3 regions of the Thalassotalea sp. SU-HH00458 genome follow, and region 3 is predicted to be linked to each of the others. Evidence: predicted binding sites of a transcription regulator. Region 3 holds the regulator's gene; each other region holds the start of a gene.
The links. Region 3 encodes sigma-54, which starts transcription at its own class of promoters, with help from an activator protein. Its sites were predicted from a motif close to GTTGGCACGNNNNTNGNNT; they were not measured.
Positions count from the first base shown of each region.

Region 1: ABXH06_RS00305 (DUF4097 family beta strand repeat-containing protein) is a predicted target of sigma-54. The motif match lies at 3,408-3,426, and genes of this name have one in related genera.
Region 2: ABXH06_RS08155 (PEP-CTERM sorting domain-containing protein) is a predicted target of sigma-54. The motif match lies at 4,510-4,528, and genes of this name have one in related genera.

Region 1 is NZ_BAABWW010000001.1:65,436-72,466, reverse strand. It holds gene nuoL (NADH-quinone oxidoreductase subunit L) at 1-395, shown strand, start outside; gene ABXH06_RS00315 (complex I subunit 4 family protein) at 392-1,828, shown strand; gene ABXH06_RS00310 (NADH-quinone oxidoreductase subunit N) at 1,831-3,279, shown strand; gene ABXH06_RS00305 (DUF4097 family beta strand repeat-containing protein) at 3,489-4,313, shown strand; gene ABXH06_RS00300 (DEAD/DEAH box helicase) at 4,614-6,395, shown strand; gene ABXH06_RS00295 (dipeptidase) at 6,493-7,031, opposite strand, start outside.
Region 2 is NZ_BAABWW010000004.1:256,795-263,825, reverse strand. It holds gene ABXH06_RS08170 (glycosyltransferase) at 100-1,191, shown strand; gene wecB (non-hydrolyzing UDP-N-acetylglucosamine 2-epimerase) at 1,193-3,472, shown strand; gene ABXH06_RS08160 (ThiF family adenylyltransferase) at 3,577-4,431, shown strand; gene ABXH06_RS08155 (PEP-CTERM sorting domain-containing protein) at 4,579-5,619, shown strand; gene prsT (XrtA/PEP-CTERM system TPR-repeat protein PrsT) at 6,255-7,031, opposite strand, start outside.
Region 3 is NZ_BAABWW010000002.1:190,520-197,550, forward strand. It holds gene rapZ (RNase adapter RapZ) at 1-517, opposite strand, end outside; gene ptsN (PTS IIA-like nitrogen regulatory protein PtsN) at 542-994, opposite strand; gene hpf (ribosome hibernation promoting factor) at 1,022-1,309, opposite strand; gene ABXH06_RS03820 (RNA polymerase factor sigma-54) at 1,333-2,841, opposite strand; gene lptB (LPS export ABC transporter ATP-binding protein) at 2,909-3,640, opposite strand; gene lptA (lipopolysaccharide transport periplasmic protein LptA) at 3,637-4,191, opposite strand; gene lptC (LPS export ABC transporter periplasmic protein LptC) at 4,157-4,723, opposite strand; gene kdsC (3-deoxy-manno-octulosonate-8-phosphatase KdsC) at 4,720-5,298, opposite strand; gene ABXH06_RS03845 (KpsF/GutQ family sugar-phosphate isomerase) at 5,298-6,263, opposite strand; gene ABXH06_RS03850 (calcium/sodium antiporter) at 6,272-7,031, opposite strand, start outside.

The sequences.
Region 1 (7,031 bases), on a different contig from region 3:
ACAATGTCGTTGAGCCAGAGTGGTTACACAGTGTCGCGATTGCAACTCCAATTGTTGGCATTGTATTTTCCTGGTTTTATTTTAGTCAGTACCGCAGTGCAGAGCCTAATATTTATCAACAGGCCCAACTAAAGGAAAATCAAAACCCGATTGTTCGCTATTGTTTTTCAGGGCTTGGTTTTGATCATTTATATGAATTAGTGTTTATTAAACCTTTTGTTTTTATCGCACGCTTAAATAAACGTGATGTGGTCGATCAATGCATCATGAGTATTACATGGTATGTTGGCCTATGGCGAGATATCTTAGTTTATAGTCAAAATGGTTTGATGCGTTGGTATGCTGCGGCTTTTGCTATTGGTTTGGTCTGCTTTATAGGAGGCTGGTTATTATGATCATTTCTTTACTGATGATCGGACTTGTTTTCTCAGGTGGTTTCGCGTGGTATATGGAAACCAAACGGACAGGGCAAGCAAAGTTTATTGCGTTGTTAGCCACGATCATACTTGGAAGTTGTTTTACACTTTACATCGCCACCTCGCCAGAAAGTTATGCTGAGTTAGTGTTACTCACTAAGGTTACATGGATTTCTGTTTTTAATATCCATTATATGATTGCCTTAGATCATTTAAGTATCTTGCTATTATTACTTACTTTCATACTCACTGTGGTTGCCATTTTAATTTCATGGCGTGAGATCACGCACCGACAAGGTTTCTATTATTTTAATTTATTAACCACCATCGCTGGCATTATTGGGGTTTTTACCGCGGTAGATATGTTTTTGTTTTTCTTCTTTTGGGAAGTGATGTTATTACCTATGACCGCACTGATTGCAATTTGGGGTCATGAAAACCGTCATTTTGCAGCAATTAAATTTTTCATCTTTACGCAAGTAAGTAGTTTATTAATGCTTATTGCCATTATATTAATGGCTTTTATTCATCAACAGCAAGAAGGCCAACTAAGTTTCGCTTATCAAGACTGGTTAACATTAACCCTTCCTGCTGATTATAGTTATTATTTAATGTTAGGTTTTTTTATTGCTTTTGCCGTGAAGCTACCTTCTTTTCCTGTTCATAGTTGGTTGCCTGATGCTCATACACAAGCCCCAACGGCAGGTAGTGTATTACTTGCCGGCATTTTATTAAAAACAGGAGCTTATGGACTCATTCGTTTTGTTATCGTCTTATTTCCACAAGCTAGTGAGGAATTTGCGCCTATTGCCGCTGTATTAGCTTTAATAAGCATCTTATATGGCGCCAAAATGGCCTTTGCACAAACTGATTTTAAACGTTTGGTGGCATATAGCAGTATCAGTCATATGGGCTTTGTGATGTTGGCGTTATTCGCGTTTAATGCGAATGCTTTTCAAGGGGTGATTATTACTTTGGTCGCTCATGGTTTGAGCAGTGCGGCATTATTTACCTTTGCAGGCATGATCTATGCGCGGATCCATTCACGAGATTTAAGGGAAATGGGAGGCTTTTGGCGAGCCTCCCCCGTGATGGGAGGCTTTGCTTTGGCATTTGTAGTCGCAGCGTTTGGTATGCCAGGTTTAGCGAATTTTATTGGTGAATTTTATAGTTTAATCGGCGCTTTTCAACGGTTCCCTTTGATCACAATTTTAGCGGCCTTAGGCATTATCGGATCAGCAATTTATGGCATGTTACTGTTTCAATCTAGTTTTCAAGGCCCGGTAAAAAATAGCTTTATTGATTTATCGATAAGAGAAAGGTTTATTGCAACAAGTCTGTTTATCTTTCTGTTAGTGCTCGGATTATTTCCCAATTTAATTTTGCAATATTCGTTTAATGGAGGGCTATAACCATGGATTTATTTGCCCTTAGTATGATTGTCCCACAATTAATAATTGCCGCAGGCATTGTTCTTGCTATGTTGTTAGTTGCATGGCGAAGAAGTCAGCAACTTATCGCAAACTTTACTTTGTTCACTTTAATCCTTTCTTTGGTCGCAACTATTCATGGTTTTGGTTTTGATAAAATATCGGTAACTATGTTGTTAGCGGTTGATGACTATAGCCGCTTTGCTTTTATTTTAGTGTTATCGGCCAGTATCGTTTGTTTGTATTTAAGTAAAATTATGCTTAAACAAGTCGAAGACGTTCATGATGAATACTATTTATTATTATTACTAGTGGTATTGGGTGCTGGAATTTTAGTTGTTAGTGATCATTTTGCTAGTTTGTTTTTAGGTTTTGAATTATTAAGCATCGCCATTGTTGGATTAGTTGGTTATTGTCGAAAAGCGCCCAATGCCGTAGAAACTGGATTTAAATATTTAATATTAAGTGCCAGTGCATCAAGTTTTATGTTACTTGGTATTGCGTTTATGTATGCCCAAACGGGGGATTTAAGCTTTACACAAACTGGCTTGGAAAATGTCACTTTATTGAAAATATCTTTGCTATATCAAATTGGTTTTATGCTGTTTTTTTCAGGAGTTGCCTTCAAGTTATCTTTAGTGCCTTTTCATTTTTGGACACCAGACGTTTATCAAGGGGCGAGTTCCCCTGTGGCTATGTTATTGGCGACCGTCTCTAAATGTGCGATGTTCATTGTGTTATTAAAATGCTGTTATACCGCTACAAATTTAATGTTATTACAAAATGATAAACTGTTTGAATTTATTGCTTGGATTGCCATTTTATCGATGATAGTTGGGAATAGTTTGGCATTAAAACAACAATCTATTAAGCGCTTATTGGCTTATTCTTCTATTGCACATATGGGGTATCTTCTAATCGTGTTGCTGATCAGTGACAGCAAAGGTTTAAATATGGCGTGGCAAAGTGTGCTGTTTTATTTAACGGCTTATCTTTTAGCTAATGCATCAATATTCACAGTTATTACCTTGATGAATCGCGATAGTGAGGTGTATCAAGACATTACGATTAATGATTGGCGTGGTTTATTTTGGCAACAACCTTTGAGGGCCACGTTACTCATTTTTTCTTTGTTAAGCCTTGCTGGCATCCCTTTAACTGCAGGTTTTATCGGTAAGTTTTATTTAATCACTTTAGCGGCAAATCAGGCACTATGGGCGTTATTAGCCGCGTTAATTATCGGCAGCGGTATTGCTTTAGCGTATTATTTACCGGTTATATTTTCATTGTTTTCGTTGGAAAAACCTCGTGATGTTTTGCCTCCGGCTTCAATGTCAATACTGGAAAAGTGTGCGGTTATATTATTGATTTTTACCGGCTTAGCGATTGGTATTTTCCCTAATGCTATCGGCAGTGTTTTACAGGCGATTTAACCCTTTTATAAAATAACGGCTTGGTTAATTTCACAAACTAATTGTTTTCTTGACGACTAATATGTCATTTAACAACATACTTAATAGTAAAAAAATTACTAACGTATTGTTAATCTTATAAAAAATATGTTGGCGTGATGTTTGTATATATTCTTGCTAAAAAGGATCAGAACGTTGATCTTTTATTTATTATTCAAGGAATATCGTAGATGAAACATATAAAAATAATTTCAGCCATAACTCTTACTACTTTAATGAGTGGTTGCGTAGTCATTGCTTCGTCACCTTCTCGCGCAGATTTTCATATGCAAAAAGAACTTTCTATAGACGCGAGTGAATTAACCGCTTTAGATATTGAAACCGGCAGTGGTTCACTCAGCGTGATAGGCAATGCAGAGTTAACTGAAATTAGAGTAACAGCGGATATTTATACGGATAAAAAGTATACCGACAATTATGAACTTACCCTAAATAAGTCGGGGAATTCAGGTTACTTTGTTGCTAAAAACCATAGTACATCTGGTTTTTGGGTGGGTGACTCGCCACATATTGATGTGGTTATACAACTTCCTAAATCTATGTCGTTAACCATTGATGACGGATCGGGTGATATTGACGTGCAAAACTTAAACGGTCAATTAGATATTAAAGATGGCTCTGGTGGACTGTTGGTAAAAGATATTAATGGCGATATTAATATTAATGATGGCTCAGGAGAAATAGATGTGAGTCAAATTACTGGCAACTTAAAAATTATTGATGGCTCTGGTGAAATAAATATCCATGAAATCAAAGGTAATCTTAACGTAGATGATGGCTCAGGAACGATCTATGCGAGCAATATTGATGGAAGTGCCGACTTTGATGACGGCTCTGGCGATTTAACGGTTAAAGAAATTACCGGTATGGTAACCATTGATGATGGTTCAGGTAGTATAACGGTCGATAATGCAGGCGGTTTGAAAATTTTAGAATCAGGCTCAGGTGGCTTAAAAGTCAAGAATGTTAAAGGTGGTTTTAATATTGATAGCTAATCGATAAATAGCACAATTTTGCCGGTAAATAACGTTAAATTGCGATAATTTAGCGTTATTTTTTACGTTTCTTGTAGTTTTCCTTGCTTCTAATTTTAACCTCTGTATAATGCGCGCCTCGATATCAAGTCGTTGGATGTACTTGATATATTTATAGTGTGGGGTTATCCCAATAGACTTGCCCAGCTAGTTTCCTAACTAAGCTTTAGAATGTGCCTTGAGTCTTCCGGTGGTTTCCTCGTTATTGAACGCAGGGGTTGTTAGTTTACAACTATACCTGCCATTGAGAAGACAAAATTTATGTTAAATATTGACAATGCCTCTGTAGGCTTTGATGGCCTTGGTTTGCCTGAAAACTTGTTATCTGCCCTTAAAACACTTGGTTTTGAGAATGCAACGCCTATTCAATCAAAAACAATTCCACCTTTATTAGAAGGTTACGATGTTTTAGGTGAAGCACAAACGGGTACAGGTAAAACAGCTGCTTTTGGTTTACCTGCCTTAGCAAAAATTGATACATCAATTAGAAAACCACAATTGATGGTATTAGCACCAACTCGTGAGTTAGCGATGCAAGTGGCTGAAGCCATTGAATCATTTGCGAAAAATATTAAAGGTCTTAAGGTTGCTACTTTATATGGTGGTCAATCTTATGGTCCACAATTTCAACAATTAGAGCGCGGTGCGCAAGTGGTTGTTGGCACACCTGGTCGTTTAATGGATCACTTACGTCGTAAGAGCCTTAAATTAGATCAATTAAAAGTTTGTGTACTTGATGAAGCTGATGAAATGTTAAACATGGGCTTTTTAGAAGACATTACTTGGACACTAGATCATGTGCCTGAATCTACACAAATGTGTTTGTTTTCAGCAACAATGCCTGCTGGCATTCGTAAAATTGCCAATCGTTTCTTAAAAGATCCTGTGCATGTAAAAATTGCCGCGGTTAAGAAAGAAAAAGCGAATATTACGCAATATGCTTGGAAAGTTAGCGGAATTCAAAAAATTACTGCATTAACACGTATTGCTGAAATTGTTGATTATGATGCGATGATTATTTTCGTACGCACCCGAAACGATACTGTTGATGTTGCTGAAAAATTAGAGCGTGCAGGTTACCCTGCATTGGCGTTAAACGGTGATATGAACCAGCAGCAACGCGAACGAACTATTGATCAATTAAAATCTGGTGGTTCCTCAATTTTAGTCGCTACAGATGTGGTTGCTCGTGGTTTAGATATTCCGCGTATTTCGTTAGTCATTAACTACGATTTACCGAGTGATAATGAATCTTATGTTCACCGTATTGGTCGTACTGGTCGTGCCGGTCGTGAAGGTACATCTATATCGTTTGTTCGTCCGCGCGAAATGTATTCATTACGTCATTATGAACGTTTAACTTCAGGTGTTGTGAAACCTTATGATTTACCAAATATTCAAGAAATTGGTAAAAAACGTATCGAAAGAACACGCACTGAAATAGCTGAAATTATTGCTGAAAAAGATTTAACGGCAATGCGCGAAATTATTGAAGGTATGGCGGCAGAGTCTGAACTTTCGATGACTGATTTAGCGGCAGCATTATTGTTCCAAAAACAATTAAAGCAACCTTTACAGCCGAAAGAAGATCCTAAGCCTCGTCGTGATGCGCGTTCAGATAACCGTAATGATAGAGACGGTCGTGGTCGTAATGATAGTCGTCGTGATGCTCGTGGTGAAGGCCGTGGTAGGGATAACCGCAGCGAACGTGCGCCTCGTAAAGCGAAAGAAGTGCGTAACGATGTAGATTGGCAGACTTACCGTTTAGAAGTTGGTAAAGAGCATGGTGCTAAACCGGGTGATATTGTTGGTGCCATTGCTAATGAAATTTCACTTGATAGTAGCTACATTGGACAAATCAACTTACATGAACGTCATACTTTTGTTCAGTTACCAAAAGGTATGCCTGATAAGTCATTTAAACAATTAAAGAATGTTCGCATTCGACGTCAAGCGTTAGAGATTTCGGTGTCAGATGCAGCATTGGTAAAAGATCGTCCTCGTCGTTCAAATAGAACTGAACGTCCAAGACGTGCAAACTAAGCACCAATATTAGACAGTATTAATATATAGAAAAGGCGAGTCAGTTGACTCGCCTTTTTTGTCTGTGCATTTTACTTGTTAAGTTAATTACCTATCGTTATTTGGCTAATTCAACCATAACTGCGGTATACATTTTTAAATTAAGAGCAAATTGTTCTACGGTAATAAACTCATGTTCAGAATGTCCAGTATATTCTGCACCATGCATTGACGGCCCAAAAGATACCGCATTAGGGAATAAACGAGAGTTTGTACCACCGCCAATTGAAATGGGCTTGGCATCTGTTATGCCAGTAAAATGAGAGAAAACAGCTAATAATGTCTCGATTTGTGGGGCTTTATTTTGTACAAAGGGTTCGCCAATATAATGATCTAACTCAGTAATATCAGCCATATTTTTTAATTTCCAGCTGGCAATGGCATGATTGATTTCATTGCGCAATTGCTGTTCACTCTTACCTCTCGGTCGTCTTATATTGATATTTAATTCAAGATTGTTTTTATTCTGTTTGATTACCGTTGGAGACACCGTCATCGGACCCATAAAGTCGTCAGTGTATGCGATATTGCCGAATTTTTTTCCTTCTAATCCTAAGCCAATATTATCGTTAATAAAATTAACTAACGTGCCGGCAC
Region 2 (7,031 bases), on a different contig from region 3:
TGGTGAAAAGTTCTATAGTGATAATGATTTACTGTATTGTGTTGCGATAGAGCATTATTGTAAAGTATATTCAATAAACCACAGGGTTAGATAGCATAAATGAGTAATCGTATTGTACATATTGTCTATAGCTTTGGCTGCGGTGGGTTGGAAAAAGTTATTGCTAATTTAATCACATATTCTACTCAATATGACGTTGAGCACATTATCGTTTCATTAACAGGTGATGTTACTATGAGAGAGCAAATCCCTTTACCTGTAAAAGTGATTATTTTGGATAAAAGAGCAGGTAATGATCTAATCAGTCATAAAAAGTTATATAAATTGCTCAAAGAATTACGACCGAAAGCAATAAATACTTATAACTTTGGTACTATTGAATATCATTTGACCGCTAAATTAGCCGGAGTACCTGTAAGAGTACATAGTGATCATGGACGTGGTGGAGACCATCCTCAAGGTAAAAACCAACTACATAATCTGTTTCGTAGGTTTGTAGCCAACTTCATAACCGAATATATCGTTGTTTCATATGATTTATATGAATGGGTCTGTAATTCCCTTAAGATAAATAATCGGAAGGTTACATTGATTTTTAATGGTGTTGATATCCCACTAAAACCGAAAAAAATCAATAAGAAATTTAATACTTATGTAACTGTTGGCAGATTAGATAGAATAAAAAATCAACAATTAATGATTGAGGCATTTGGTGAAGCAATTAATAAAGATGAGAATTTTTCAAATAATGTTTTGAATATTGTTGGTGATGGCCCTATTTATCACCAACTTGAAAGCCATATAAAGCGCTTAGGTTTGACTCAGTCGATTAAATTACTTGGGTATAGAGACAATATTACAGATATTTTAAATGAATCTGATGTATTTTTATTGTCTTCTGTTTATGAAGCAATGCCTATGACTATACTCGAGGCAATGGCTAATAAAACCCCTGTTATTTGTACAGATGTTGGTGGGATTTCTCAGTTTATTTCAGAAAAAGAAGCCTGGCTTATTGAATCGGAAAATAAGGAAGAGTTTTCGAATCAATTGCTGGAATTAGTCGAGCTAAATGAAAGAATTGAACAAAAGATTAATGCTGCATTTGACTTAGTTAAAAACCATTATAGTGTTGAGCAGATGGTTCAACATTATTTGAACAAATATCAACTTCAGAAGTTAGGAACTTAAAATGAAAATTGGAATCATTGTCGGCACGCGCCCTGAAATAATAAAAATGGCGCCAGTAATAAGGGAATGTGAGAAAAGAAAAATCGACTATTTTATCATTCATTCTAATCAACATTACTCTAAAGAGATGGACAGCATTTTCTTTGAAGAGTTACAACTTCCCACACCACATTATAACCTAGGTGTAGGCTCTGGCTTACACAGTAATCAAACAGGTAATATTCTGATAAAAATGGAGCCTATTTTATTAGAAGAAAAACCTGACGTTGTATTAGTTCAAGGCGATACAAATACAGTTTTAGCCGGTGCTTTAGCTGCATCGAAATTAAACATTAAAGTCGGTCATATTGAAGCTGGTTTACGTAGTTATGATAAATCAATGCCGGAAGAAACAAACCGAATAATGACAGATCATATTAGTGAATATCTATTCGCCGTTGGTCCAAATCAAGAACGTATCTTAAAAGCTGAAGGCATTGATTCTTCAAAAATTCATACTGTGGGCAATACAGTTTCAGACTCTTTGTTCCAACATTTAGAGATTTCCGCACAAAAAAGTCAAATACTGTCCGAGTTAAACCTAACAGCAGGTGAATACTTTCTTGTAACGGCACATCGTGCATCAAATGTTGATATTGCATCAAATTTATTAGAGTTATTGAATTTATTTGAGCAAATGCATCAAAACTATACAGGTACTATCGTTTGGCCAATTCACCCTAGAACACAGTCTAAATTAATAGAATTTAATATTGAACTGCCTAGATATTTACAGTTAATTCCACCGGTTGGCTATCTCGATTTTATTCAATTGCAAAAGCATGCCAAATTAATTTTAACTGACTCAGGCGGCATCCAAGAAGAAGCCTGTTTACTGGGTGTGCCAAGTTTAACATTACGTGAAAATACTGAACGCCCTGAAGCGGTGGAGGCTGGAGCCAGTGAACTTGTTGGTCGTAATGCAGATAAAGCCGTTGCAGCAGCTAAACAATGGTTAAGCAAAGACAGTTATTCATGGGTAAATCCATTTGGTGATGGTCACGTTGCTGAATACATTTTAGATATCATTGAAGGCAAAAATAAACCAGCTGAAATAACGCAAATCATTGCTAAAAACGAAACGATTGCAGTAATCGGCATGGGTTATATGGGGTTACCTATTGCTAGTTTATTAGCGCAAGCCGGTTATTCCGTCACTGGCGTAGATCTAAACCAAGCTAAAGTCGACAGTATTAATAACGCGATTTGTCCTTTTGATGAAATTGGCTTACCAGAGTTAATTAATAATGTTGTTACACAAGGTTTTTTAAAGGCCTCTATCGATATTCCATCAAGTGATACTTACCTAGTGGCGGTGCCAACTCCCCACAAAGACAATCGTTGTGATCGGAGCTATGTGTTCGCCGCTGCCGATGCTATTGCGAAAGTAGCAAAAGACGGTCAAACGGTGATAATAGAATCGACGATATCTCCGCAAACAAGTTTAGCAGTAGCAAAACGTTTTCAAGCATTAAACTTAAAGATTGATGTAGTACATTGTCCAGAACGTGCAATCCCAGGCCAAACCTTGCATGAGCTAGTTAATAATGACCGAATTATCGGTGCTTCAAACGAGTTAGCTCAACAGAAAGTCAAAACAATTTACCAGAGCTTCGTCAATGGGGAAGTGTTCTTAACAGACTTAACCACTGCAGAATGCATTAAATTGGTTGAAAACACTTCTCGTGATGTGGGTATCGCTTTTGCGAACGAATTAGCAGAAATTTGTGAAGAACTTAATGTAGATGTTTATGAAGTGATTAAACTTGCCAATAAACATCCTCGTGTAAATGTATTAACCCCAGGACCAGGCGTAGGTGGTCACTGTATTCCAATTGACCCATGGTTCTTAGTTGAAAATACTCAAAACGGTGATTTAGTTAGATTATCTAGAAGTATCAATGATAAACGCCCACTAAATATAGCGATTAAAGTAGATGAGATAGCAAAAACACAAGGCGTGATAAAAATTGGTTTACTTGGTGTGGCTTATAAACCTAATGTCGACGATTGTCGAGAAACGCCTGCAGAGCCAATATATCAAGCACTAAAACACTTAGGGTATGATATCTGCTATCACGATCCTCATGTTGCACAGTGGGATTGTCCTCGTGTTAATACCCTAGAAGAAATGGATAACTGGGCTGACTATCAAGTATTAATTACTGCACATAATGAATATAAAGATATTCAACCAAACAGTACATTATTCGATGCTTGTGGATTATTAAAATCACAATGATAAACCAGCCAAAGGCCAATATTAATATTGGCCTTTTTTATTATTTTCAAATAATTGCATTATACTTAGCTCACTTATATCTAAAGATAAAATGGATATCTCGCATGTTTGACTACGATAAAGCATTTTCCAGAAACATAGGCTGGGTGACAAATGAAGAACAACAAAGCTTACGAAATAAAAGAGTTGCTATAGCCGGTGCAGGAGGTGTTGGCGGAGTTCATCTTTTAACGCTTGCACGTTTAGGCATAGCTAATTTTAACATTTCTGATTTTGACGATTTCGAAGTACATAACTTTAATCGACAATCAGGGGCCTTTATTTCAACATTAGGTGAGCAAAAAGTTGATGTCATGGAGCGTATGGCCAAAGATATTAATCCTGATGCCGATATTAAATCATTCCCCGAAGGTATTTACTCTCATAATGTGGATGATTTTTTAGATGGCGTGGACTTATATGTTGATGCGCTTGATTTTTTTGCTTTAGACGCGCGAAAAACTGTTTTTCAAAAGTGTTATGAAAAAAACATACCGGTTGTCACTGCTGCTCCTTTAGGTATGGGATGTGCATTTCTCTGCTTCATGCCAGGTAAAATGTCTTACGAAGAGTATTTTCGGTTTAAAGATAAATCAACAGAAGATGAGCAGCTCATTCAATTCTTGATAGGCCTATCTCCCGCTATGTTACAGCGCTCTTATTTGGTTGACGAAACTCGAGTTAGTTTTAAACAAAAAAAAGGGCCTTCAACGCCTATGGCAGTCAATTTATGTGCAGGTATTGCTGGGACTTATGCCTTGAAGATTTTACTTAATAGAGGCGACGTACTTTGCGCACCACACGGATTGCACTTTGATGCATACAGAAATAAGTTCGTTAAAACATGGCGGCCTTTTGGAAATAGAAGCATTATAGCGAAAATCATGTTTAAAATAGCAAAGAGAATTGTAATGAAGTAAGTGTCTATATTTTTTACAGTATATAAGCTCAAATAAAATCACCACTTAAAATAGTTTCTAAAAACAATGACTTAAAAAGTTGGCATGACTGATGCTTTGTTTTCGATAGTTAATATAACGGTTAAATCTCAAATTAAGGGTAAAGACATGAAAGGATTATTCAAAATAAGCAGTATTGCAGCATTACTATTAAGTAGCTCAGTATTTGCAACAGAAATTACTATTGATATTGATACAGATGCAGATCCATCTAATGGCTTCAATATTGACGAGTTTGTATCAGATACGTTTGATGCTACATCATATTATATAGATGAAGATGGCTCTGGCTTTGTTGATAATGGTGAATTTGTATTTGATTTCGGATTAGGCGTAGATATTGTTGGATTTGCCCCAGGTGCATATCCTGCTGGGTACGGAACTGATTGGATATTTCAAGCGGATTATCTAATCTATGGTAACGCGATAGTTACTGAAAACGGTGCAGGAACTACTCCTAATGGTGCTTATGATGATTTTGGTTCTACTACTCAAAATCACCCTATCTTTGGCGATGTAGATGTACCTAATGAGCAGCTTTCTGCAAACATCCTTGACGGTTTATTGAATCTTTTTGTAGTAGACGTTCACACCGGCAATCAACAATTAGCACAAAGCTTCACTGTATCAAGTTTAACCCAAGGTTCTGGAGTTGTATTAGATATGGCTCTTGAAGGTCTTTGGGCAATTGATGATATGTTTTATGCTAACGGCACAGAACTTAACGATGCTATAAGTGGTGGTGCTAATTGGAACGGTGTTTTAAAAAGTCAACTTCACTTAGATGGTGACAATTATCCTATCCCTGGTCAATGGACAGAGAATGGTGGAATTGCAGATGGCGACCCTCTTGCGTACTATGGTCAAAATACACAAGAAATTACACAAGCAGCTAATGATTGTCCTGACGGTAACTTTGGTTGTGGTTCAGGTATCCCTTTCAGTCCTGTAACTGAAAAATGGCGTGAAGTTCGTGACACAATTAGAGCGGCTGGTAAAGATGGTCAAGGTAATCACTATGATATTCTTGCTCGTACAACCGAACTAGGTTCTCGTTTAACACAAAACGTACCAGAACCAACTTCTATAGCAGTTTTAGCGTTAGGTCTTTTAGGTCTAGCAAGTGCTAAAAGAAGAAAAACTAGCTAATAAAATTAGCATGAAGTTTTGTAAAATGCCGTTTACGTTAAGTGAACGGCATTTTACATTTTGAATTCAATATTTAAATCACTCTTTACAACTACCCTTCCAATTCTTATATAAATCTTTATTAATATAATTAAACTTGCATATATCAAAGTAATTTTATTAGAGTCATACTAACTATTAAAAAATTCAAAAGTATCATTTTTCGAAAACCACATAAAATTAATATCAAATGTTGACTTCTCTATTAATTTGTAGGTTTAGCAAAAAGAAATACTGAAGATTTAACATATATTTGTACGTTTAAATTTCGATGATTTTTGTCACTATATTATTCTCAAGTGATAAGGCTAAAAAGTTCGGGCGTGGGTTTATCACAGAAGATAAAAATATAAATAAAGCCCTATAGGCTAGAAGACAATTTACAAGCTGATTTTTGAAGTGATTAAAAAAACTATTGATAAATGTCATATATTTAAGTGTCGCATCGTAAAGGCCTAAATAGGTTTTAGGTGCAATCAACTTCAGAAATTAAGTGGAAAAAGAAATATTACTAATATTTATAACATGAGTTTAATTGATGATTAGATAGAAAAAGCCAAATAATTAACATACTTGGCTTTGCTAATATTATTAAATTATTTAGTTATATTTCTATAATGTGCTTCTATTTCGGAATTAGTTGGATCCAATTGGTGTGCTTTACGAAATAAGTCTATACTTTCATTTTTTTTGCCAAGTTGAACCTTTATCATACCTGCGGTATCTAAAATAGCTGGGGTATTTGGTGCGATTTCAATAGCTCTCTCAATAAGAGCTTCTGCTTTAGTATATTGCTTTTCTTCAAAAAGTATCCAAGCTAAATTGTTTATCGCAATAATATTTTTAGGATGATTATCTACTATTTTATTATAATGATATATTGCACGCTCTCTATCAATTTTTGTTAGGTACATAGCTAAAAACATTTGTGATGATAAGTCAGCTTCATTTTCTACCAAATGTTTTTCCATAAATGCAGTTCCTACGTCGAACTTTTTCAAACTATAATATGCTGCAGTTATAAATACTGCATATTTAGGCTCTGAATAAACATCATAATAGGCTTTAAGGTTTTCAATAGCGTTTATACTAGCCCCCTTACTCAGTAATAACCTCCCATAGAGTCCTTTGTATCTAGCAGATGACTGTTGTTTTTTAGTAAAGGTGCTTAATAAAGTTTCTGCACTTTCATAAGCTTTACCATCTAGCAGTAACTTAACTTTCATCAACTTGAGTGATGTTGATTGCTCATTTCTTTTCAGTCCATTATTAACCACATCTAAAACATCGTTATTTTTCAAACGTTCAAGCGTTAATGAAAGTGTTAACCAAGACTTATCATTAAAAGGCTCATATTTAGTCCATAGAGTGAA
Region 3 (7,031 bases):
CGCCATGTTTAAAGCCAAAAGATTCAAAGACCACAACCATAGTGCCAGTTGTTTTACCGAGAATTCGCTCTCTGATCAAATCCGCTAATTGATGAGGGGTAAGTTGACTGGTGTTGATGTATAAATTTGCACGGCTTGAAATAGGCTCTAACAGTTTTTTCTCAAGTGATATCGCTTGATCAAGCGCAATATTCTGTTTGATCAATGGATGCAAGCGGCGTGTTTCGCTAAAACGTTTAATTAAGTCGTTATCATCCGCATCTAAATAAACAATATTTAGATCTACCGCACTGGGTAAGTAATTGATAATTTCAGAAATATCATTAGGATCTGCCGGTAAATTACGAACATCTAAGCTAACCGCTACGGTTTCATAATCATTAATCACCGTATGTGTTAAAGCTGGTAAAAGATTGACAGGGATATTATCAACACAATAATAACCTAAATCTTCCAGCACTCTTAATGCGACACTTTTTCCTGATCCTGAACGGCCACTAACGATGATGAGTTTCATTGTCGAAATCCTTGGTACTAAGGTTTAGTTATTATTTTTCAATAAATTGAAAAGCTCTGAACTCGAGTGACATTTTCGGACCAGTTTGCAAGTTTGTTTATCACTAAAAATTTGTGCAATGCTTTGTAGCGTGGATAAATGTTGTTGACAATTTTCTTCGGGTACGAATAAAGCAATAAAAATATCGACGGGTCTATTATCTATCGCATCAAAATCAATTGGAGACTCTGTTGTGGCAATCACGACAACGACTTTACCCCCATCAGTTAATCTACCGTGTGGGATCGCGATACCATTACCTATCCCAGTTGAACCCATTTTTTCACGTGCCATTAGACTTTCAAGCAGTGAATAAGTGTTAAAATCAGTATAAGACTCGGCAGCTTTTTCACATAATAATTCTAAAATACGCTTTTTGCTAGTAGCATGAACTGCACACAAGGTGCAGTTCTCGTTAATAAGTTCAGTTAATTTCATAATGCTCGTGTTGAAATAGACGATGGATTAATGTTGGTTGATTTTGCCTTTGTACTTTAAAACTTGTTTATCGAGTTTATTAACTAAAGCATCGATTGAAGCATACATATCGGCATTTTCGGCTTTTGCGTGTATTTCTGTTCCGTTAAGATGGGCTGTTGCTTCCGCAATTTGATTCAGCTTTTCTACCGTCAATACCACATGAACATTATTTATATGATCAAAATGTCGTTCCAACTTGGCAAATTTTGTATTGACACTTTCACGTAAAGCTTCAGTAATTTCAACATGATGACCAGCAAGATTAATTTGCATAAGCTTAGATCCTTATTTAGTTGTTAAAGTAGACTTTTTCGTTGGTTAGAAGGAGGAATTGACAATGATTCTCGATACTTGGCAATGGTTCTTCTGGCGACATTAATGCCTTGTTCTGCAAGTAATTCCGCCATTTTACTATCACTTAATGGTTTGGCTGGAATTTCTGCAGCGACCAACTTTTTAATTAAAGCTCGAATTGCGGTGGATGAACATTCTCCACCATTTTCTGTACTTACGTGGCTAGAGAAGAAATATTTTAATTCAAAGATTCCTCTAGGTGTATGCATATATTTTTGGGTCGTAACACGGGAAATAGTGGACTCATGCATATCTACCGCTTCAGCAATATCATTGAGTACCATAGGGCGCATTGCTTCTGGCCCGTGTTCAAAGAAGCCTTGTTGGCGTTGTACAATGCAGTTAGAGACTTTTAACAATGTATCATTTCGGCTTTCTAAGCTTTTAATAAACCATTTAGCTTCTTGTAGGTTTGAACGTATAAACTGACTGTCTGTTGATGATTTCATGTTTCGTGCCATGGAGGCATATTGCTGATTAACCGATAATCGTGGTGCTGTATCTGGATTTAATTCAACCATCCAACGACCATTTTTCTTTTCGACCGAAACATCAGGGATGACATATTGATCATCACCTTTAATGACACTATCACCTGGTCTTGGATCCAGCGATTGAATTAGCTTGATCACTTCGCGTAGTTGATCTTCTTTTAAACGCGTTTTCCGCATGATTTGGCGATAATCTCGGTTACCTAATAAGTCGATATATTCATTAATGATCAGCTTACTTTCTTTTAACCAAGGCGTTTCTTTATCAAATTGATTTAATTGAATGGTTAAACATTCTGAGATAGAGCGAGCCCCAACGCCAACAGGATCAAACATATTAATACGTTTAAGTACGGCTTCAACTTCATCAAGTTCAACTTCTTCATTGCCCATCGCTTCAAGAATTTCTTCAACACTGACTCTTAAATAGCCAGCATCATCGATGGCATCAATAATAGCCGTCGCGATGGCAAGGTCCGTTTCTGAAAATGGCGTTAACTCCATTTGCCAGCGTAAATGGTCTTGAATGGAGTCCGTTGTTTCGCCCTGATAAGTATAATCTTCTGAAGCAGGTGCACTGGCACCGGTATTTGAAACGCCAGCACTGTAGCTTTCTTCCCAGGTAGTGTCTATGTTGAGCTCTTCAGGGATCTCAGATTTATCCATAGCTTCCGTCGTACTAATTTCATCGATAGTAGGAGCTGAATCTTCACTGCCGTCGGATGTTTTAGTGTTTTGTTCTGTTACACCAGCAGAAAATGCTTCTTCTAAGTTATCCGATTGCGCATCATTGTCACTTGGGGTTGATTCATCTACTTCTAATAATGGATTACTTTCAAGAGCTTCTTGGATCTCTTGCTGAAGATCCAACGTCGACAATTGCAAAAGCTTAATCGCTTGTTGCAATTGTGGAGTCATGGTGAGTTGTTGTCCTATTCGGAGCTGCAGACTAGGGCGCATTTATCGTATTATTTTCCTATTTTCTAGCTTCATATTGATTTTTACTTTTTATCAAAGCTTTGTGTAACTATAGCGTGAATTGCTCACCAAGGTATACATCTCTTACCTGTTGATTCGCAAGAATTTGATCTGCATTGCCTTCCGCGATTAATTCACCGTGACTAACAATATATGCATGCTCACAAACGTCTAATGTTTCACGAACATTGTGATCTGTGATTAAAATTCCAATGCCACGTTGTTTTAAGTGTAGGATAATTTTTTTTATATCACCTACTGAAATTGGATCAACACCAGCAAAAGGCTCATCAAGTAAGATAAATTTGGGCTCTGCCGCTAGTGCTCTCGCAATTTCAACTCGGCGTCGTTCGCCACCGGATAAGCTCATGCCTAAATTATCTTTGATATGACCTATATTAAATTCTTCAACGAGATGCTCAAGCTTTTCTTCTCTACTGATATCATCTAAATCTTTGCGGGTTTGCAAAATCGCCATAATATTTTGATATACCGTTAGCTTACGAAAAATGGAAGCTTCCTGTGGAAGGTATCCGATACCTTTTCGGGCTCTTTCATGCATAGGGAGTAAAGTAATATCTTCATCATTTAAGATGATTGAACCGCTATCACTATTGACTAAACCAACTATCATATAAAACGAAGTTGTTTTACCGGCACCATTTGGACCGAGCAATCCGACAACTTGGCCTTCTTGCACTTTCATACCAACGTTTTTTACGACTTTTCGGCCTTTGTAGGCTTTTGCCAAATTATTGGCAATTAAGGTGGCAGTGGTCATTTATTTTTATTATCCAACGATTTTTTATCTAACTTTTTTTTCTCAAGGTTTTTCGGTTGTAATACCGTTTGTACTCTAGCATTGTCGTCACTGCTTGCCTGTACTTGTTCGGTCAAAAAATTATAACTGATAGTGGTGCCACTGACTTTGCTGCCTTCTTGACGAAGTTCAGCATTTCCTGAAATCATCACCGTATTTTTTTCAGGTTGATATTTAATTTCATTTGCTTGTAGATAAATAGGCGTTCCGTCTTCCAATATTTGTTCGAACGTTGCTGGTTGCCCTTTGGCAATATATGTTTTTTCGTTACTCGTGGCTTCTGTCACAACTTGCACTAGGTCTGCTTTTATTGTTAAAGAGCCTTGGGTAATAATGACATTATCAATGTAACTAAATATTTTATTTTTGAGATCAGCTGCTTGTCTAGAAGCATCAATTTTGATTTCTTCATTCAAATCAACTTTTGCTGCTATAACACTATATGAAAGACTTAAGGTTACCCCTAAAGCCAAACAACTAGTTTTTAATAGGTTGAAATATGGTTTTTTCATGTTTTGTCAGCGTTACTTGTTTAGTGTTTAAGTCTACAATCAGTCCTGTACCGTACATGGTAAAATCAATTCCTTTTATTTCTATCTTTTTTTCTGAACTAATAATATTAGTGTTTAAATCTAATTCTAAATACTTTCCATGGATCTCTTGAATTAAACTTTTACTGTCGGTTGCAATTAACGCCACTTTACTTTCAAGTTTTACTCTATTGCTATTGTAGAGTGTGCCTTCATTTGCACTAATTTTCCATGGAGAATCGGTATTTTTTGGGTATAAGGTATATTTAGGAAACTCAAAGTGTGTGACTGATAATTCCGAATAATGTTCCATTCGATTCGCATCGATAATATAGGAGAGTTGGCCTATGCTGTTATACGTTTCGCTATTTAAGCTTTCAGCAATAAAATCAGGGGATATTTTGTTATCTATAGCATTGGTGATTTGGTTACTGTTTTGGTGCCATTCAATGACAATGTAACTGACCACTGAAAAAATAAAAAATAGTAACGAAGCTATATATATGCGTGTCATATACTTGCGCCACTGGCATATTGCAGGCTGTTTTGACTTTGCATAATGATATCGCATATTTCACGTACCGCGCCAAAACCTCCTTTAATCGTTGTTACATGATCAGCTAAACTTAAAATAGCCGGATGAGCGTCATTCACCGCTATGGATAAACCGACATATTCCATGCATGGATAATCAGGCATGTCATCACCTATATATGCTACTTGTTCCGCGGTTAATTGATATTTCTCAATTAAGGCTTTTAATGCCGGAAGTTTGTTTTCTTCTCCTTGGATAATGTGTTTTACATTCAGAGCTGTCATTCTTGTTTGTACGATATTTGATTGTCTTCCGGTGATCACGGCAACGTCAACACCACTGGCGCCTATAGCTTTGATGCCATAACCGTCTTTTGTATGAAAGGCTTTTAATTCTTCGCCATCGTTACCTAGATAAATTCGACCATCAGAAAATACACCATCTATATCACATACAAAAAGCTTTATATTCTTCGCTTTGTGGTAAATAGTATTGGCTATTTCACCGTATAAAGTTTTCATTGTGTCGTTAGATGACAAGTTAGGCTTTGTCATTAAAGAACTCCTGATTTAAGCAAGTCGTGCATATTCATGGCACCAACGGGATGATTGTTATTATCAACGATTATTAAGCCATTAATCTTATTGTCTTCCATAATTTTCAAGGCTTGTGCAGCTAACATTTCACCTTCGGCTACCCGAGGATTTTTTGTCATGACACTGGCTATGTCGTCCTGATGAATATCAATTTTTTCATCGAGGATGCGACGTAAATCACCGTCTGTAAAAAGCCCAATTAATTCACCACTGTCTTTAATAACGGCGGTCATGCCGAGACCTTTTAAAGACATTTCAACTAATGCCTCTTTGATCTTCGCCTTTTCATTCACTAATGGGATGCGTTCGCCACTGTGCATAATATCCTGCAGGCGTAACAATAACCGTTTACCTAAACTTCCCCCTGGATGAGAAAGTGCAAAGTCATTCGCAGTAAAGTCTTTTGCATTTAGCAGCGCTACTGCTAAGGCATCCCCCATAACTAATGTTGCTGTTGTACTTGAAGTAGGGGCTAAACCTAATGGGCAAGCTTCTTGTGAAACCTTGATACAAACATGGGTATCACTTAATTTTGCTAAGGTAGAGTCAGGGTTGCTGGTCATGGCAATAAGTTTAGCACCAATACGTTTAATAACCGGAATAATTGCCAATACTTCACCGGTTTCACCTGAATTAGATATTGTCAGTACAACATCTTGAGCAGTGATCATCCCTAAATCACCATGACTTGCTTCGCCAGGGTGAACAAAAAATGCAGGCGTGCCTGTACTAGCAAATGTTGCGGCAATTTTTCCACCAATATGACCTGATTTTCCCATGCCAATCACGATTACGCGCCCTTGACAGTTAAACATTAATTGGCAAGCCAGCTCAAAACCGTCGTCAATATATTGCTCAAGTTCAGCAATGGCTTGCTTTTCAATATCAATGACTTGCTTGGCGAGTTGTTTAAAATTCTTCATAAGTTGGATTAATTTTTCAGTTGGCTAAAGAGTAACATTTGATAAGCAATAAAGGTAAACAATAGTAAAACCCCTTTAAAACGGGTAATTCTAAAGTTGCCTGAATGTCTGCTGAAACAAAGAATAAAGAGTAATAATGTGACACCTAACATAAACGGCGCATCTCGTACCGATGCATCTTGATCGATATCACCCGGTGCAATTAAACCGGCTAATGATAATACCGCGAGAATATTAAAAATGTTTGAGCCAATAATATTGCCTAATGCTAAGTCATCCTCTTTTTTGATAATACTCATAATGCTTGCGGCAAGTTCTGGCAAGCTTGTACCGATAGCAATCACCGTTAAGCCAATTACTAAATCACTGATACCAAAAGCTTTAGCAATAAACACCGATGAATCAACTAGATAACTAGCACTTAACGGTAATAGAATAAGGCCAACGGTTAACCAAAATAGCGCTAAAGGTGTTTTAATTGCTTCAGGAACTTCTGATTCCGCTTCAAGGATCATGGCATCATTGACTTTATTGTCTTTCGCTCTTTTTAGGGTAATAAAAAGTAATGAAAAAATGTAAACAAAGAAGCCAATAATTAAGATTAATCCTTCATTAAAAGTAAATTGATTATCCGAAAGCATCCAATAAGCAAGCGCCGTAATAGCTAAAATCAGTGGAATTTCACGTTTGATCGTTGAAGAAGAAACTGATAATGGGTGAAGTAACGCTGTTATCCCCAACACTAAGGCAATATTGGTAATATTAGAG